4 regions of the Cupriavidus sp. FW305-27 genome follow, and region 1 is predicted to be linked to each of the others. Evidence: predicted binding sites of a transcription regulator. Region 1 holds the regulator's gene; each other region holds the start of a gene.
The links. The regulator sigma-54, encoded in region 1, starts transcription at its own class of promoters, with help from an activator protein. The targets are predictions, from matches to a motif close to TGGCANGNAANCTGCTTT.
Positions count from the first base shown of each region.

Region 2: AC3WRI_RS21390 (phenol hydroxylase subunit) is a predicted target of sigma-54. The motif match lies at 1,790-1,807, and genes of this name have one in related genera.
Region 3: AC3WRI_RS04150 (isopenicillin N synthase family dioxygenase) is a predicted target of sigma-54. The motif match lies at 1,382-1,399, and genes of this name have one in related genera.
Region 4: AC3WRI_RS01175 (GTP cyclohydrolase II) is a predicted target of sigma-54. The motif match lies at 3,230-3,247, and genes of this name have one in related genera.

Region 1 covers NZ_JBYTAG010000065.1:14,386-19,135, reverse strand. The annotation lists gene ptsN (PTS IIA-like nitrogen regulatory protein PtsN) at 1-428, opposite strand, end outside; gene hpf (ribosome hibernation-promoting factor, HPF/YfiA family) at 885-1,235, opposite strand; gene AC3WRI_RS26010 (RNA polymerase factor sigma-54) at 1,284-2,765, opposite strand; gene lptB (LPS export ABC transporter ATP-binding protein) at 2,900-3,700, opposite strand; gene lptA (lipopolysaccharide transport periplasmic protein LptA) at 3,769-4,419, opposite strand; gene lptC (LPS export ABC transporter periplasmic protein LptC) at 4,487-4,750, opposite strand, start outside.
Region 2 covers NZ_JBYTAG010000046.1:21,021-25,770, forward strand. The annotation lists gene AC3WRI_RS21375 (aromatic/alkene/methane monooxygenase hydroxylase/oxygenase subunit alpha) at 1-134, opposite strand, end outside; gene AC3WRI_RS21380 (MmoB/DmpM family protein) at 170-451, opposite strand; gene AC3WRI_RS21385 (aromatic/alkene monooxygenase hydroxylase subunit beta) at 484-1,479, opposite strand; gene AC3WRI_RS21390 (phenol hydroxylase subunit) at 1,530-1,754, opposite strand; gene poxR (phenol degradation transcriptional regulator PoxR) at 2,257-3,984, opposite strand; gene AC3WRI_RS21400 (tripartite tricarboxylate transporter substrate binding protein) at 4,141-4,750, opposite strand, start outside.
Region 3 covers NZ_JBYTAG010000006.1:30,570-35,319, reverse strand. The annotation lists gene AC3WRI_RS04155 (superoxide dismutase family protein) at 1-65, shown strand, start outside; gene AC3WRI_RS04150 (isopenicillin N synthase family dioxygenase) at 169-1,167, opposite strand; gene AC3WRI_RS04145 (ABC transporter substrate-binding protein) at 1,711-2,751, shown strand; gene AC3WRI_RS04140 (phospholipase D family protein) at 2,926-4,503, shown strand; gene AC3WRI_RS04135 (hypothetical protein) at 4,529-4,750, opposite strand, start outside.
Region 4 covers NZ_JBYTAG010000002.1:34,898-39,647, reverse strand. The annotation lists gene upp (uracil phosphoribosyltransferase) at 1-541, opposite strand, end outside; gene AC3WRI_RS01180 (URC4/urg3 family protein) at 615-1,937, opposite strand; gene AC3WRI_RS01175 (GTP cyclohydrolase II) at 1,934-3,172, opposite strand; gene AC3WRI_RS01170 (acyltransferase family protein) at 3,449-4,549, opposite strand.

The DNA.
Region 1 (4,750 bases):
TGGACGGCATCGGGCGTGGGCAGCGTGGCCAGCCCTTCACGCATGTCGCGGTCGGAAAGCAGTTGCGCGATTTCGGACAGGATTTCCAGGTGCTGCTGCGTAGCCTGTTCGGGCACCAGCAGGAAGATCAGCAGCGATACCGGCTTGCCATCGGGCGATTCGAACGGAATTGGTTCGGCCAGGCGCATGAACGCGGCCAGCGGCTGCTTCAGGCCCTTGATGCGGCCGTGCGGGATTGCCACGCCGGCGCCCAGGCCGGTGGATCCAAGCGACTCGCGCGCGAACAGGTTGTCCGTCACGATGGCGCGCGCCACACCATGGTTGTTCTCGAAGAGGAGCCCGGCCTGCTCGAACACACGCTTCTTGCTGGTGACGCTGACGTCGAGGGTGATGTTGCCGGGTGGCAGCAATTTGGCCAAACGATTCATGGGCGATGCGCAGGATTTCAGTTAGCGGGCGGACCGTTCCGCCGGGCAGTGGGCTGGCTCCGGCCTGCCGTTGGCCTGGCCGGAGGCGTCCGGCCCATTATAGAGCAGCGACTACTCCCGCATTGTGCAGCGCAACGGGGCAAGCCGGTGCAGAAAGATACATGGTGATGCAATGGTGCCTCCGCGGCGGGGAGCCGGTGCACCGGTGCGGGGCACGGCCAGGATTCCCTCTCTTTGTATGGCGCAGCATACACCTTGGCGCAGCGCTTGCGAACACCCTTGCTCATTCGGGTGAAAAGCATCGGCTCCGGCGCCACAGCCGGGGCGCGCCGCCAGTGCGGGCGCGGCATGCCGGCGGCAACCGGGAACGCGAGGGCGCAAAAAAGCCGCGCTTCTTGGCGCGGCTTGCCTGTTCAATCCTGATTCAGCAGCCCGCTGCGGGGCTGCCGGGCACGGTCATTGCTGCATTTGCGCTGCGGCCATCTGGTACTTGACCGCTTCGCGGTCGTGGCCTTGCACGCGATCCTTGTAGCGGATCACCTGACGGTCCAGCTTGTCGACGAGTGCGTCGATCGCTGCATACAGGTCTTCGTGATGCGCTTCGACAAAGATGTCCTTGCCCTTGAGATGTAGATTGATTTCCGCGTACTGACGCCGGTCCTTTTCCTTATGGTTGTCGACAGAGAGCAGCACACTAACGCCAATGACTTGATCGAAATGCCTGACGATTCGCTCCAGCTTCGTTTCCACGTACTCACGCAGAGGGGGCGTGATGTCCAGGTGGTGTCCACTGATCTTGAAGTTCATAGCGCTTCTCCTTCTGAAAGAGCCTCACCAGGCAGGCGGTGGGCTCGGCTACAAAGACTTGCGGAGATTGACTGCGGGGATCTTCAGGGCTTCGCGATACTTGGCAACGGTGCGGCGTGCGACAACGAAGCCTTGTTCGCCCAGCAGTTCGGCAATGCGACTGTCGGAAAGGGGATTCCTCGGGTCTTCGGCTCCTATCAGTTGCTTGATCAAGGCGCGGATGGCCGTTGACGAAGCCGCGCCACCGGTTTCGGTGGACACGTGGCTGCCGAAGAAGTACTTCAGTTCGAAAGTACCCATCGGCGTTGCCATATATTTATTGGTCGTCACCCGGGAGATGGTTGACTCGTGTAAACCCAGTGTATCGGCAATCTCCCGCAAAACCAAGGGGCGCATGGCGATTTCGCCGTGGCTGAAAAAGTTCTTTTGACGCTCGACAATGGCCTGTGAGACACGCAGGATTGTGTCGAACCTCTGCTGGATGTTCTTGATCAGCCAGCGCGCCTCCTGCAGCTTCTGCTGCAGCCCGGCGGTGCCGGACTCACCCTTTGCGCCACGCAGGATTTGCGCATACATGTCATTGATGCGCAGCCTCGGCATCACATCCGGATTGAGCTGCGCGATCCAGCCGCCGCCACCCTTGCGCACGAACACGTCCGGCACCACGAAGTCCGCCTCCGGGCGGCTGTATGCATGGCCGGGGTAGGGCGCCAGCGAGCGGATCAGTTCGTGTGCGGACTTCAGCGCCGCTTCATCCACCTGCAGCGCCTTCTTCAGCCGCGTGTAGTCGCGTACTGCGAGCAACTCCAGGTGGTTGGTCACGATGTTCAGGGCCAGTTCGCGCTGCGGGTGCGTCAGGCGCCGCAACTGCAGGGCCAGGCACTCGGCGGCGTTGCGCGCGCCCACGCCGGGCGGGTCGAAGCTCTGCAGCAGCGTGAGGATGGCGTGGACCTCCTCGATCTCGAACTCGAGTTCTTCCGGCAACTCCGTGCAGATCTCCTCAAGCGATGCGCTCAGGTAGCCATCGTCGTCGAGCGATTCGATCAGGAAGATGGCCAGGCCCTTGTCGCGCGCCGAGATCTTCAGCGGCGTGAGCTGTTCCATCAGGTACTCGCGCAGCGTGGGCTCGGCTTCGCGCAGCTGCATCGGCGTTTTTTCGTCCTCGTCGCCCTGGGGGCGGCGGGCAAAGTCGTCCAGGCTCCAGTCGCTGCTGCCATAGTCGTCGCCGTTGCCGCTGTCGCCATAGCTGTCGTCGTCAGCCGCGCCGTCGGCGCGGGCCTCGCCATTGCCCTGCGGCTCTGCCGGCGCGGGCGCCGGTGCGCTCTGCAGGTTGACCGAGCCGTCGGCCGCCACGCGCAGCGGGCTTTCGATCCAGTCGTTCTCGCGTTCGAGCAGAGGGTTTTCCGTCAGTGCCTGTTCGACCTCTTGCTGCAGTTCCAATGTGGAAAGCTGCAGCAGCCGGATCGACTGCTGCAGTTGCGGGGTCAGGGCCAGATGCTGGGAAAGGCGGAGCTGTAGCGACGGTTTCATGCGACCTATTCTATGCGCATCTTTCCGTTGTTGGAACGGAAATTGCTATCGCTTATGCGGTCTGATCGCTGCTGGCTGTGGCAGGCCCACGTGCGCCCGCGAATAGGCCTGCCGCTCCATGGCAGGCCGCTGCATCACATGCGGAAGTTCTCGCCCAGGTAGACGCGCCGCACTGCGTCATTGGCGATGATTTCCTCGGGCTGGCCCGCGGCCAGCACCGTGCCTTCGCTGATGATGTAGGCGTGGTCGCAGATGCCGAGCGTCTCGCGCACGTTGTGGTCGGTGATCAGCACGCCGATATTGCGTGCCTTGAGGAAGCTGACGATGCGCTGGATCTCGCCCACGGCGATCGGGTCCACGCCGGCGAAGGGTTCGTCCAGCAGGATGAAGCGCGGCGACGACGCCAGCGCGCGCGCGATTTCCACGCGGCGGCGCTCGCCGCCCGACAGCGACAGCGCCGGGTTGTTGCGCAGGTGCGCGATCTGCAGGTCGTCGAGCAGCGAATCCAGGCGGCGCTCGATCTCGGCCTTGGGCAGGGGCTTGCCGTTGCTCACCTGCAGCTCCAGCACCGCGCGGATGTTCTCTTCGACGTTGAGCTTGCGGAATACCGAGGCTTCCTGCGGCAGGTACGACAGCCCCATGCGCGCGCGCTCGTGGATCGGCAGGCCGCTGATGTGGTCGCCGTCGAGCACGATATCGCCTTCGTCCAGCGCCACCAGGCCCACGATCATGTAGAAGGAGGTGGTCTTGCCCGCGCCGTTGGGCCCGAGCAGGCCGACCACCTCGCCGCTCTTCACGTCGAGCGAGACGTCCTTGACCACCGTGCGCGAGCCATAGCGTTTCTTCAGGTGGCGCACGACCAGCGTGCTGCCGCCGGCAAGGACGGTGGAGGCTTCGACGGAAGGCTTGTCGGCGATGGTTGCGGTATCGGTCATTGGCACAGTCTGGCGTTCAGGCGTTTCTGGCGCCGGCCGCATGCGATGCACGCAGCCGGCGCCAGGCGTCAGGGTTTGTTGGCAGGCGCGGGCGCCGGCTTCAGGTCCAGCGGCGAGCCGCCGCTGCCCGTGGCGCCGGCCTTCTGGTCCTGGCGCGGCGACAGCACCGCGCGCACGCGGCCGGACGGATTGGCGGCCGCGGCATCGCCGCTACCGCCGCCGGCAGCCGTGTAGAACTCCTTGCGGCTGTCGTAGGTCAGCACCGCGCCGCGGATCTCGTCGACCTGCTTGGCGCCCTGCAGGCGCGCCATGCGGGCATTGCCGATCAGCTTGGAGTACTCCTGCTTGCCGTCGTACTCGATGCGGTCGCCCCAGCCGTCGATGTATTCGTCGACGCCTTCGCGCTTCTGCCGGATGTAGGCCTGCTTGCCCGGCTTGGCGGTGGCCACCGCGAACTGGTAGCCCTCGGGATCGGTGCGCAGTTCGGCGGCGTCGGACTTCAGGATCATGGTGCCCTTGGTCAGCACCACATTGCCGGTCAGCGTATAGATCTGCTTGACGTCGTCATAGCTGGCGTTGTCCGCCTCCAGCACCATCGGCTTGTCGCGGTCCGCGCGCTCGGCCAGGGCGGGCTGGGCCAGCAGGCCGAAGGCCATGGCCAGGGCGAGCAGGGCCGGGGCGGTGCGTCGACGGGACGATGTCGTCAGGGAAGCAGTCATGTTGGCAGGGTTGCTTGAGGGCGTCTGGGTACGTTGGTGCGGGTTGGTGCGGCCCCCGGGCCGGGGCTCAGGACCCCGGCGCGCGGCCAGGGGTCGGCCCGGTGATGATGGTGCCGCGTACATTGCCGAGCAATTGTACTTCGCGCGTGACGTTGTTGAAGATCAGGCCGTTGGCGGTCATCACCGACGGGCCGCGCGTCAGCTTGACCGGCTTGTCGGTCTTGACGATGTCGTCATTGACCAGCAGCTGGAAATAACTGGATGCGGCGGTCAGCTGCGGGTCCTTGGACACGTCCACGCCCTGCTGGCGCATGACGAAGCCGTTGCCGTA
Region 2 (4,750 bases), on a different contig from region 1:
TCGTGGATGCGGATGCCCTCGTACTTGTCGAACGGGAAGACCTTGTCCATCGGCTCGTAGGTCGTTTCCCAGGCCAGGTCCCGCGTCATCGAGGCGTACTTCTCGCGCAGGTTGAGCTTCTTGCGTGCGTCCATGATGTCTCCGTGATGTTCTGTGTGCCGCTGCCCGGTCAGGCGTTCCAGCGCAGCGTGAAGGCGTCTTCGTCTTCGTCGATGTTTCCGCACAGCGAGATCAGGTTCAGGTGGATCTCCTGCAGGTCCCAGTCGCGGCCGAGCTTGCCGGCCACCAGTTCGCGCACGATGGTCAGGTGGCCGGGGGCGTCGATCTTGACCATGGCGGGAAACTGCGACACCACCGCATGCGGGTTGGCCTCGGTGATGGCGTCGATGATGGGTCGGGTGTCGTCGTTGTTCTGCAGGGCGATATAGACGTTGGCAGCGGTGGCTGACATGGCGTGTCTCCGTGGGGTACGTCGTGGGCGGATCAGGCAGCCAGGCCGAGCCTGCCCAGGCGGACTTCGAACTGCTCGCGGCACAGCGCCACCATCTGCGCGCCGTCTTCGCCGGTGAGCGCATCGGCCACCGGCACCAGCGCCTGCGCCACCTCGGCGCAGGCGGCGCGCGCCCAGCCCGACAGCAGCGCGCGGTTGGCGTCGGACTCGGCCGCTGCGGCCTGGATCACGGCATCGACCCAGCGTGCGTGCTCGTCGCGCCAGTCGTTCATGAATTCGGTCAGCACCGCCAGCCCGGTGCCGCAGGCGCGCGCGATCACCGCGTCGGCATGCTGGTAGACCAGCGGGTAGAGCAGTCCGTCGAGCACCAGGTTCTGTGCGACGAAGGTCTCGAACCAGTCCCCGGTGACAAAGGTGTGCTCGACAAAGCGGCGCAGCGGCTGCCACGCGGCGCTCTCCAGCCAGGCCACCCTGGCCCGCTCCAGCGCCACGCCGGTATTGCCGTCCAGCAGCATGCCGATGCGCGACAGGTATTGGGCGATACCCAGGCGGTCCATCGCGCAATAGGTGCAGGCCTGCGTGATGGCCGTGCCCCAGCCATAGTCGGCGCAGTAGAAGTTGTTCATGTTGGCGCCCCACTCCACATGGCGCAGCGGCAGCAGGCCAACGGCCAGGCGTTCCTGCCATTCGGCCGGCAGCGCCTGCAGCAGCCCGCGCTTCTCGACGAAGGCAAAGCTCTTTTCGGTTGCATCCTGCTGGCGCCCACGCGCGGTCACGTAGGCGCCGTAGTAGAACTGGCGCGGGTCCTTCAGCGCGTACCAGTCCTGCATCACGATCGCCGTGCGGCGCTTGTCATACAGCTCGAAGCCTGGGTCCCAGGTGGGGCGGTAGTGGAAGTTCACCTCAGACTGCACGTCGTAGGTCGCCTCCTGGTAGCGCGACGCCGGCTTGTCGCCGAAGCGGCGCGCGACATGGCCGTAGGTCTGGCGCAGCGGCTGGATCTGCTGGGTCTTGATATCGACTTGCATCGCTTGGTCTCCTGTATCCCTTCTCTCTTTGTGATGCGGTGGCTGCGGCGTCAGTCGTCGGCTTGCGGCTGCGGCGCGGTTTCCAGCGGGGGCAGGAAGCGCACGCGGTTGACGCAGCAGAAGGCTTCGAACATCGGTTCCGGCATGATCAGTTCGACGTTGAGCTCCGGGTCGGCCACGCTGAAGGCGAACTGCACAAACCCTTCGGGGGTGCGGCCCTCGACCCGCACATAGCGCGGCGTGGCTTCGAACAGGGGAACCGACGGGGTGTTCATGGCGCGCTCCGTTGCGTTGGCTGGACGCAGGCCTTACTGCGAAGACCGTGCCAGCAAGCGCGAAGCGTTGTGGGACAAGGGTTACGGGGAATTGGCGATGGCGAGCGTGCGCGTTAACCCGGAAAGGTCCGCGCGAAACGCATCGATGAATTGATGAAGCTGCGCACAGGTCTTGATCAAATGATCAAAAGCCGCGCCGGGCGGGCGTTTGCGGGCAGCGAGCAGATGCGGATGGGATTGCCCTGCGGCGCAGCAGCGTGCGTGGGCAACCTGGGTGAGAAGACTTGATCTGGCAGGGAAAAATCGCTGGCGCGGTGCAGCATCGGGCAACTTCGGGCCGATGCGCGGCCCGGAGGGGCTGCATCAAATGATCAAGTGGGGAAGAAGCTGGAATTCGAGGCGCTTGGAAGACGCGATCGATGTTGATGACCACCGGCGCGCTCCCTCTCCCGCAAGCGGGAGAGGGGAGCAAACCCTCGGCACTTGAGGCGAGGAAACGGCGTCAGTTACCGTTGCCGTGCCCGTTACCGGCACGCGTACCGCGCATCTTCCACCGATACGCCAGCTGCGGCCGCGTAATGCCGAGCAACCGCGCCGCCTGGCTCATGTTGCCGTCGGCGCGCTGCATGGCCGCCTCCATCAGCACGGTCTCGACGTCGCCCAGCGCCAGCTGCTGCTCTGACATCTGGTCCAGCAGCGCATGGACCGCGGCTTCGCGCAGGTCTGGCAAGGTGCCGCCCGCGCCCAGCCGCGGCGCGGTATCCACCACCGGTGCCACGGTGCCCGGCAGGAACAGGTGGTCGGCCGTGATCTGGCCGCCCTGGCTGGCCAGGATCACGCCGCGCTCGATCACGTTCTCCAGTTCGCGCACATTGCCGGGCCAGTCATAGTGGCGCAGCTCGGCCAGCGCGCGGTCGGTGATGCCGACGATGCGCTTGCCGTGGCGCGCGCCGTAGCGGGCCACGAAGCGCTCGGCCAGCGGCCGGATGTCGTCCAGGCGCTCGCGCAGCGGCGGGATCGTGACCGGGTAGACGTTGAGGCGGTAGTACAGGTCCTTGCGGAAGGTGCCCTGCTTCACGGCTTCGGCCAGGTCGACATTGGTGGCGGCCACCAGCCGCACATCCACCTTGCGCGTGCCGGTGCCGCCCACGCGCTCGACCTCGCCTTCCTGCAGCACGCGCAGCAGCTTGGACTGGGCCGAGGCGGACAGCTCGCCCAGTTCGTCCAGGAACAGCGTGCCGCCATGCGCACGCTCGAAGCGCCCGGGGCGCGACTGGCTGGCGCCGGTGAAGGCGCCCTTTTCCACGCCGAACAGCTCGGACTCGATCAGCTCATCGGGAATCGCCGCGCAGTTCACGGCAATGAAGGGCTTGTCGGCGCGCCCGCTCACGCTGTGCAGCGCCTGCGCGAACCGCTCCTTGCCCACGCCGGTCTCGCCCAGCAGCAGCACCGTCACGTTGCTGGCCGCGGCCCGCTGCAGCAGGCCCCAGGCGGCACGGAAGCCGGGCGAGGTGCCGACCAGGTCGGCCGGCGTGGCCGGGGTGCCCTGCAGCGCGCGCAGGTGCTCTACCTCGCTCTGCAAGGCGATGATGGTTTCGATCACGGGATCGGGCTGGTACAGCGCCAGCGCCTGCGTGCCGTCTTCCCAGGCTTCCACCGGCTTGCCGATGATGCGGCAGTGCGGATGGCCGCAGGCGATGCACTCGACCTCGCGGTACAGGATGGTGCGCCCCATCAGCGCCGAGGTGTAGCCGGTGGCGTAGCCGATCTGCATCCAGCAGGCAGGCTCGTCGACGATGCCGAACAGCTGGCGGTGGACGTCGCCCTCGAAAGAGTCTTCCCACAGGAATTCGCCATCGTAGATGCCGGCGGCGATGTCGATGTCGACCTTGACCGGCGTGACCCGCACCACCCCCTCGATGGTATGCAGGCAGGGCCCGATCTCCAGCTGGCCGAAGTCGCTGTGGCCGGCGCGCAGCTTGCGCGCGACCTCCGCATCGCGCATGCCCGAATGGAAGCCCATGCGCATGAACAGGCCGCGCGCGCGCTCCATGCCCAGGGTGTCCACCAGTTCCTTGCGCAGCGCGCCCAGGGCGGCGGTATGGATCAGGATCATGCGCTGCTCGTCCAGCCAGATCGCACCCTCCTCCATGGCGAAGCGCAGGCGGCGGGCAAGATCGGCCAGGCCATCGCGCATGGTGGCCGAGAACTTGTCGGTTGAACTGCTCATTGTCTCCCCTCAGTGCCGGCGGGTGATCCGCTCGAGTGTGCCTTTCGGCTGGCATCTTACGCACATTATGTGCCAGGGAGACGGGGGCAGGGCAATGACATTCCCCCGGAGCATTTCCGGGGGCGTCTCCCTATGAACCGCGTTGGTCCGGGCCGCTCAATCCGCCCGGATACCCCGCTGGCGGATCAGCACACCCCACTTGTCGGTTTCCTTCGCCAGGTGCTCGCGCAGCACCGCCGGCGAACTGCCGATCGGCTCGGCGCCGATCAGCGCCAGCCGCTTCTGCACCGCAGGCTTGCGCAGCGCCTCGAGCATGGCGCGGTTGAGCGTGTCGATGACCGGCTGCGGCGTCTTCGCCGGCACGAAGGCGGCGAACCACGGCGACAGCTCATAGCCCGGCAGGCCGGCCTCCGCCACCGTCGGCACGTTGGGCAGCGCGCTGGAGCGCTTGCTGGTGGTGACCGCGATCGCCGTCAGCTTGCCCGATTCGATATGCGGCCTGGCCGAGGTGATGCTGTCGAACATGTAGTCGACCTGGCCGCCCAGCAGGTCCGTCATGGCCGGGCCGCTGCCCTTGTAGGGGATATGCAGCATGTCGACGCCGGCCATCGAGGTGAACAGCTCGCCTGCCAGGTGGATCGAGGTGCCATTGCCCGCGGAGGCATAGGTGTACTTGCCCGGCGCCGCCTTGGCGTGCGCCACCACGTCCTTGACGGTGCTTTCCTGGCGCCGCGCCTTGCTGGCCACCAGCACGTTGGGCACCACC
Region 3 (4,750 bases), on a different contig from region 1:
ACAAGACGCAGCCGACCGGTAATGCGGGCGGGCGGATTGCTTGCGGGGTTGTCGCGGCTTCGTAAGTCGTAGGCTCACTACCGGCGCGTCCAGCGACTGCGGGTGGACTCCCTCTCCCGCAAGCGGGAGAGGGGGAGCAGACCGTCGGCATGGAAATTCTTCCGCGCCTCAATACCCCTTGAAATTCGCATTCACCCGCTGCCGCAGGTAGTCCCCCGCGCTGATCGGCGGATACTTGCCACCCGGCCCTTCGATCATCGCACCTCGGTTGGCCTGGCAGAAGAACGCCATGCTGTAGCGCGGGCCCATGTATTCATCCGGCGCGGGATTGCGCACGCGGTGGAAGTTCGACGGCAGCCGGTCGTCGCTCCAGCGCATCAGCATGTCGCCAATATTGCAGGTGATGACTTCCTCGTCCGGCTCGATCGGGGTCCATGCCTGCGCCTCCATCTCCTTGCCGGGGCAGACCTGCAGCCCGCCCTGGCCGGGGCGCTGGAACAGCAGCGTCAGGCAATCGAAATCCGTATGCGCGCCGGCGCGCCAGAGCTCCAGCTTGTCGCGCAGTTCGGGCGGGATCGCGTAGTAGTGCAGCAGCCGCAGCGTGCTCTGGTAGTCCGGCGCCCGCGGATCGTGCGCCTGCGTGAAGAAGTCGCTGGCAAAGCCGAGCTTGCCGGCGAAGCATGACAGCACCTTCATGCCCACCTCCCAGCATTGCGCCTCGAAGGCAAGCATGGTGGCGCGAAAGCCTTCCAGTTCGTCATCGCCGGGCCACAGCCCGGCCATGTGCGGGCGCGTGATCTGGTAGGACTCCTTCTGGTCCGGGGTGCCGGTCGAGGGGCGCACCTGCGCGCGGCTTTCCCAGCCGGCGTTGTTGGCCTTCTGCAGCGGGTATTGCGCCTTGACGGCGTCAGGCAGCGCGAAGAAGCGCTCGGTCATGGCAAAGGCTTCGCGCACGCTGGTCAGGTCGATGCCGTGGTTGGCGATCTGGAAGAAGCCGACGTCGACCGATGCCTGCCACAGTTCGTCGGCGATCTGCGCCTTGCGCCGCGCGTAGTCGGACAGGTCGATGCGGCGGATCTCGCGCTGGCGGGTTTCCGAACCGAACGCGCCCATGCGCGATTCGCGGTGGAGTTCGGCCAGGGCGTAGGCGGTGTCTGGTTGGCTCATGGTGTTCCTTGTGCAAAGCGGGTCAGGGATTGGCCCCTCGCCGGCACAGGCAGACCACCATGGCAACGCACGCCGGGACAACGCGCTCCTGAGGTCGCCTGTGCCAGCCTGCGCGATGGCGAGAGGCACGGACTTCAAGAGCAATTCCCGGCCATCCGGCGTGCGTCTGCGACGCGCCGCGCGGATGGTGAACGCTTCTACTCTTGCCCGAGGTTATGCAGGTTCCGGGCCAGGGGTTTTTGCACCGGGATCGCAGCGATTGCGCCGGGGCTTGCGCCGTGATGGCGCATGCCGGGCAACGGCTTGGTGCATGGCGCCGCGCAGCGCCCGGCACGGATCCTGCTGAAACCGCAGCGGAGTAGAAGCGTTCAGCGGCACGCCGCCCGGAAATTGCTCCCGATGATGTGCACGGTCCCCGCGCATGCCCTGGCCGCATGCCGGCGCGGCGTGGTGCCGGCGTCCTGGGAGGCCACGCTCTCCTTCCGCACCCGCGCCACCGGCCCGCGCACGCATCGTCCAGTGACATTCGTTCCGGAGAAAGACATGCGTCGCCGTTCCTTCCTGCGCGCCACTGGCGCCACCGCCCTGCTTGCCGCCGCCCCGTTCGCGGTGCCCCATGTCCGCGCGGCGGGCTCGCTGCAGAAGTTCAAGTTCAATCTCGGCTGGAAGGTGGAAGCCTCGGGCGCGGGGTTCCTGCTGGCGCACCAGCGCGGCTACTACAAGGACGCCGGGCTGGACGTCACCATCGATACCGGCAACGGCTCGGCCTCGGCCATCAGCCTGGTCGCGGGCGGCGCCTATGACTGCGCCTCGGCCGACCTCGCGGCGATGATCGAATTCAACACCACCAATCCGTCCGCCGCGCTCAAGGCGGTGGCCATCCAGTATGACCTGAATCCGAACGCGATCCTGGTGCGCAAGGGCAGCGGCATCGTCAGGCCAGCGGACCTGGCCGGCAAGTCCATCCTGGGCCAGCCGTTCAATGCCTCGCGCAAGCTGTTCCCGGTCTTCGCCAGGGCACAGGGTTTCGACCCCGGCGGCGTGAAGTGGGAGAGCGTCACGCCCGATATCGGCGACACGCGCTTCGTCAAGGGCGACTTCGATGCCGCCGCCTACTTCTTCTTCACCGGCCTGGTGAACCTGAAGGCGCGCGGCATGGGGCCAGAGAGGATCACCGTGTTCCGCTTCTCGGACTACGGCATGAAGTCCTACGGCAACGGGCTGGTGGCCAACCGCAAGAGCATGACATCCGATCCGGAGGTGATGAAGGCCTTCGTCAAGGCCTCTACCCGCGGCTGGCTCGACGCCATTGCCAATCCCGCCGCGGGCGGTGCCGCGGTCAAGGCGCGCGAGCCGCTGGCCGACCAGGCGCTGGAGACTGAGCGCCTGCGCCTGATCGTCGACGGCACCATGAAGACGCCCGACACCCGGCGCGACGGCTGGGGCGCGGCCACGCCGGCACGGCTGCAGGCAACGCTGGATGAAACCGTCGGCGCCTTCGGCATCAAGGCGCCGCTGACGGTGGCGGACATCTGGACTGACCAGTTCCTGCCAGCGCCATCGGACCGCCGCCTCAAGGCGTAAGGAGAGCACGCCCGTCTCTATATCGTCCCTGGCCTGAGCGATGCGCCGGAGCCCCGTGGCGCGCCACCACTTCCCGCTCCCGGTGCGTAATTAAGCCCGCGGCCCGCGCGGCATGGCAACATGGCGGCATTGCCGTAACGATCGGACCCCGCGAGGGGCCCGACAGGACCCGCCATGCCATCGCCGACAGACGCCGCGTTCGCCCCCCACCGCCGCCTGCGTGCCAATTCGCTGCTGCTGTGCTGTGCCGCCCTGCTCGGCGGCTGCGCCTTGCCGCCGCTGGATCCCCGCACCGAATCCTTTGCGCTGACGCCCGCCGAATCCCAGGCCACTCCGCTGGGCCAGGCGGTGGCCGGCGAAGTGGCGCGCCATCCGGGCCTGAGCGGCATCCATCCGCTCGAGAATGCCTACGCTGCCTTTGCCGCGCGCGTGCATCTGGCGCGCACCGCGCAGCGCACGCTAGACGTCCAGTACTACATCTGGCGCGACGACCTGACCGGCACCCTGCTGCTGGAAACGTTGCATGAAGCCGCCGACCGCGGCGTGCGCGTGCGCCTGCTGCTTGACGACAACGGCATCGCCGGCATGGACGAATGGCTGGCGGCCATGGACGCGCATCCGCAGGTCGAGGTGCGGATATTCAACCCGTTCGTGATCCGCCACCCCAAGGCGCTCAATTTCCTGACTGATTTCCGGCGCCTGAACCGGCGCATGCACAACAAGTCCTTCACCGCCGACGGCGTCGCCACCATCATCGGCGGGCGCAATGTCGGCGACGAATACTTCGGCGCCACCGATGGCGTGCTGTTTGCCGACCTCGACGTGATCGCCATCGGGCCCGCGGCCGGCGACGTGGCGCACGATTTCGACCGCTACTGGTCCAGTGCGTCGGCCTACCCGGTGGACCGGCTGGTGCCGCCGGTCAGCGTCGAACGGCTGCAGGCGCTGGTCAGCAATGCCCGCGCAGTCGAGCAGAACCCCGCTGCCGCCGCCTACCTGGCCGCGGTGCGCGACCTGCCTGACGTGCAGCGGATGCTGGACGGCACGCTGCGGTTCCAGTGGGCAAGAACGCGCATGGTCAGCGACAACCCGGCCAAGGCTCTCGGCGAGGCATCGCGCGACACCCTGGTGGCGCACCAGCTGCGTGAAATCCTGGGCGACCCGCAGCGCGAGCTTGACCTGGTCTCGCCCTACTTCGTGCCATCGACGGGCGGCACGTCCTATTTTGCCGACATGGCCAGGCGCGGCGTGGCGGTGCGCGTGCTGACCAATGCGCTGGAAGCCACCGACGTGGCCGCCGTGCATTCGGGCTATGCCAAGCGGCGCAAGGCACTGCTGGAAGCTGGCGTGGACCTGTATGAACTGCGCCGCTCGGCCGCGCCCGGCAAGAAGGAAGAGCGCGCCGGCCCCTTTGGCAGCTCAGGCTCCAGCCTGCACGCCAAGACCTTTGCCGTCGACGGCACCCGGGTCTTCGTGGGCTCGTTCAATTTCGACCCGCGCTCGGCCACGATCAACACCGAACTGGGCTTCGTCATCGACAGCCCGGATCTGGCCGGCCGGATCGAATCCACCTTCGCCAGCGTGGTGCCGCGCGCGGCCTACCAGGTCAAGCTCGATGAAACCGGCAAGCTGTACTGGCTGGAACGGCGCGACGACGAAGTCATCCGCCACGACACCGAGCCGAACACCAGCTGGTGGCGCCGGCTTGGCATCTGGTTCCTGTCGATCCTGCCGATCGAGTCGATGCTGTAGAACGGGTTCCCGGGGGCACCGCCCCTCAGATCTGGTCGAGCAGGCTGCGCACCACATCGGCCAGCCGGCCGGCGCGCTGGCGCCCCTTGGTGTCCAGCGCCATGCCGCTGCCGCCGGCCAGCGCCTTCAGGCCAAACAAGGCATCGCCCACGTCGCGCCAGGCCGGGTAATCGGCGTGGATTTTTTCCAGCGCGGCGGCACCGGCGGCCACCTGCGCGGGTGCGGGGGTGCGGCCGGCGGCCAGGTC
Region 4 (4,750 bases), on a different contig from region 1:
CGATCAGGCACACGTACTTCATGGTGGTGACGCCGGCCTCTTTCAGGCGGTTCAGCGCGGCAATGGCCGAGTTGCCGGTGGCCAGCATCGGGTCCACCACGATCACCATGCGCTCCTGGATGTCTTCCGGCATCTTGAAGTAGTACTCGATCGGCTCCAGCGTCTCGGGGTCGCGGTACAGGCCGATATGCCCGACGCGCGCCGCCGGCAGCAGCTCCAGCATGCCGTCGATAAAGCCGTTGCCCGCGCGCAGGATCGACACCAGGCACAGCTTCTTGCCCGACAGCACCCGCGACTGCATCGGCGCGATCGGCGTGCGGATGGCGACCGTCTCCATGGCCAGGTCGCGCGTGGCTTCGTAGGTCAGCAACTGGCTGATTTCACGCACCAGCCGGCGGAAGTTGTCGGTGGTGGTGTCCTCGCTGCGCACCAGGGTGACCTTGTGCTGCACCAGCGGGTGGTCGACGACCAGCACCCCGGCCAGGCCGGCAGGATCGGCATCGAGTGGTTCAACAGCGGGAACAGCGGACATGTCGTTCATGGTGACGCTCCAGATGCCAGGTTTCACACGCAATGCCTGCCGGCAAGGTCGGCCGCCTGGCGGCCGACCTTGCTCAGAACACCGTGCCGTCGCTGATGATGGCGAACGGCGGCGCGCCACCCGGGCGCCGCTTGGCGGCAATGCGGCGCCCCGCCGCCCAGGTGCCGCCTTCGAGCACGCGCGCCAGCGGGAAATTTTCTTCCTGCAAGCCAAGCGCCTGGCGCACGCCGTCGGCCACCAGGTCCAGGCCGGTCACGGTCAGCGCGCGCCATTCGACGATCACGGGCTCATCCACCGCATGCGGCACGGCGGCAAAGCCGGGGTCGCGCGGCACCATCAGCTCGAAGTCGTAGAGCAGGCCGCCGTTGCGGTATTCGGGCAGGCCCGTCAGCGCGTCCAGCCCGGTCACGGTCAGGCCGGCGTCCTCCAGCGGCTCCAGCAGCGAATACGTCAGCCATTGCGTGAGCTTGTGGAACGGCACCAGCCCGCCCGGCGCGGCCGGATGCCGCCAGCAGTCGCCCAGCGACACGCCTTCGACAATGATCCGCCCCGGCCATACCGGCCCCAGGCCGACCAGCAGCGTGCGCAGCAGGAAGCCGGCGTCGAGGTGCCCGTTGACCGCATGCGCCTTCAGGTAGTCGTACAGGTTGCCCAGCCGTGCCGGCCGGCCGAACAGCGCCGGGGTCGCCTCCATCACCTCGCCGAGGCGGCGCAGCAGGCCGGCGCGGCCTTCCAGCCCCACCAGCGGGTTGTGCTGCGCGACCTGGAAGGCGTGGGCGATGCTGTCGGCATCGATGCGCTGCAGCCGCTCGGCGTCCGCGCGCAGCGGATCGCCCGGCGCGGCCGAGAAGCCGCCGCGCGCGAACAGGTCGAAACTGGCCACGCCCAGCCCTTCCGAGCGCGTCAGCACCAGGTCGCTGGCCGGATCGCGGTAACGCCAGTCAGGGCCGGCGCCGGCATCGAGCAATACGCTTGGAATCACCAGGTCGATGCCGATGCGGGCGCGCTCCTCGCGGTGCTCGGGCCCGCTCAGCGCGGCACGCTCGCACAGCACCTGCCACCGGTCCGCGCGCTGGTCGACGCCGGCGCTTTCAAAATGGCGCCAGCGGCTGTGGTACGGCACCTGCAGGTCAGGATAGCGCTGGCGGATGGTGCTGGCGACATAGTCGGCAATGGCATGCACGCGGTCCGGATGCCAGGTGAAAAGTTCGGACGCGCCGCTGGCCACGTTCTCGGTGACCGCCGCGCAATGCGTGCGCACCGCCTCGGCACACAGCAGCGCCGAAGCGGGATGCCCTTCCGGCACCGGGCTCAGCCAGCCGGCACCAGGCCGCATCTCGTTACCTGTGCCCTGGCGGTCCATGCCGGGCTTGCCATCCTCGGGAAACATCGTCATTCGTTCAACCCCCTGCCCTTTGCCAGGGCCAGTTCGTTCGCATCCGGCGGCGTGTAGTGCGTAAAGTAGCCCGCGGCCACCTTGGCATCGATCTCGACACGGGCGTCGGCGGGAATCAGGGTCTCGGGGATGGCCACCTGCTCGACCACCTCGATGCCCTGCGCCACCAGCGCGCCATGCTTCATGTTGCTCATCGACGCCCAGCGGTCGATGCGGCGGATGCCCAGCCAGTGGAACACATCCGGCATCAGCTCCTGGAAACGCATGTCCTGCACGCCTGCCACGCATTCGGTGCGGGCAAAGTAAGTCTCGGCACGGTCGCCGCCCACCTGCCGCTTGCGGGCGTTGTAGACCAGGAACTTGGTCACCTCGCCCAGCGCGCGGCCCTCCTTGCGGTTGTAGACCACCAGCCCGACACCGCCCTGCTGCGCCATCTCGATGCACACCTCGATGCCATGTGCCAGATACGGCCGGCAGGTACAGATGTCTGACCCGAACACGTCCGATCCGTTGCATTCATCGTGCACGCGGCAGGCCACGCGGGTTTCAGGCTTGCCCAGCTGGCTCACGTCGCCGAAGAAATACAGCGTCATGCCGCCGATGGGCGGCAGGAACACCTTCAGGTCCGGCCGCGTCACCAGTTCCGGGAACATGCCGCCGGTCTGCTCGAACAGGCTGCGGCGCAGCACGCTTTCCTTGATGCCGAAACGGGCCGCCAGCCCGGGCAGATACCAGACCGGATCGACCGCAGCCTTGGTCACGCGCACATCGCCATTGGCATGGAGGATGTCGCCGTCGGGCTTGAGCCGGCCGGCCGCGATGGCCGACATCAGCTCCGGCATGTTGATATGCGCGCGGGTGACGGCGATGGTCGGGCGGATATCCACGCCGGCCGCGATGCGGTCGGCAAACACGGTGGACACCAGGTGGCCCCACGGATCCAGCGAAACTATCTTCTCCGGGTCGCCCCACTGCGGATGCGGGCCGATCGCCTCCGCCGGCGCGGTATCGGTCAGGTCGGTGCGATGGTCGCGCTGCAATGCGCCCGCGGCAACCGCCAGGGCCCGGTAGATGGCGTAGGCACCTGCGTGAGTGCCGATCACATTGCGCTGCGCCGGATTCGCCAGGCTGGCGATGACCGGCCCGCGCTCGGCCGCCGTGGGGGCGCCCCAGTGGATAGGCTCGGCCGGCTTGTCGCGGCGTGCGTGCGAGGTCAGGACGATATGGTCGGACATGGCACCCTCGGTTCCCGATGGAATCCTGACCAAATGGTCAGGTTTACGATTCCATACTAGGCAACCTTTGTGCCATCGCCCAATGCCATTTACGCGAGTGTTGCTCCGATGTGTGTGGCGCCGAACGCAAGTTTGCGCGGGCGGCATGCACGCATGGCGTGCAGGCGACGTGGCATAACGGGTGCACAAGCACCAACAAGAAGCGCGCACGGCCATGCTGGCACGTCGCCGTCCGGGAGAAACCGTACCACCGCTGCACGGCCATGCCTGCAAACGTTACACGCTTTGCCGGCTGGCGCGGTCGCGGCCGTTGCCCAGCAGCGCACGCAGCGCCGCCAACGGCCGGGCGCTTTCGATGTAGCGATAGAACAACGCGCCGGCCACATTGCTGAGCGCCCATGCGGCAACCATGCCGAGCGCGTTCAGCACCGGCTGGCCCGGCGCCAGGTTCGACACCAGCGCGTTGACCAGCAGGCAGACCGGAAAGTGAACCAGGAACACCGAATAGGAAATGCGCCCGAAGAAGCCGATCACGCGCGCCCGCGGCCAGCGCTCCAGCCAGCCGCCGCGGCGCGCCACCGCCAGCAGCAGCGCAGTCGCCAGCGCCACCGCGATGCGCAGCCGGAAATCGAAGGCCAGCGCCGCCAACGTTACCGCGCCGAGGACCAGCAGCGGCGACACCGGGCGACCGGGGTTGGACGCCCAGTAGGCCAGCGCCCCCATGCCATAGGCGCCGAAGAAGTACAGCGCCCAGATATCCCACGCGGCATCGCGGTTGAACCAGAACAGCGATGCCACCGCCACCAGCACCACAATGCCAATGCTGACCCCGGCACCCGCCGGCGCTTTCCCGCGCGCCACGGCGCGCGCGGCCCACAGCGCACCCAGCAGCAGCGCAAACAGCTGCAGGTCGATGGCCACGTACCAGACCCCGGCCGAGAGCGCGTCGACATCGAGCACGTTATGCAGCAGCGTCACGTGCGCAAGGAACTGCAGCAGGCCGGGCGGCGCAGGGATCGAATCATGCACCATCCATTGGCGCGCCAGGGCGGCCCCGGCAATGCTGAGCAGCAGCGCCGCAGCAAAGGGCACCACCAGCTTCTGGTAGCGCCGCCACAGCACCAGCAGCGGATGCTGGCTGATTTCCAGCTGGCCATGCGGCGCCAGGCTGCGCGCGGCGAGGAAACCGCTGACCACCAGAAAGACCTGCACGGCGATGCGGGCGTAGTCGTAGAGCCAGTCCACCAGCCCCGGGGCCAGCCGATACGCGGTATCGGACATCGGGCCATAGAAGGCCAGGTGATGGAGCACGATCAACTGGGAGCTGACCGCTTTCAGGGCGTCAATGCACGGCAGGCGCGACGGACGGGGGCTCATTGTTATAGGAATGTTGCGATTGGCACGGAAGGCGCGATTCTACCTGCTTGCATCCGCTCAAATGTGGCATATGCACCACTACATATAGATTCGTTACACACTGCCCCGGCTTGTTGCGAGTTTGCAGGCACATGGCTTCATGTCTTAGCCAGCAGGCATTGGCTTATGAAAATGCTGCGCAAAACAGTCAGGGGCCAACAG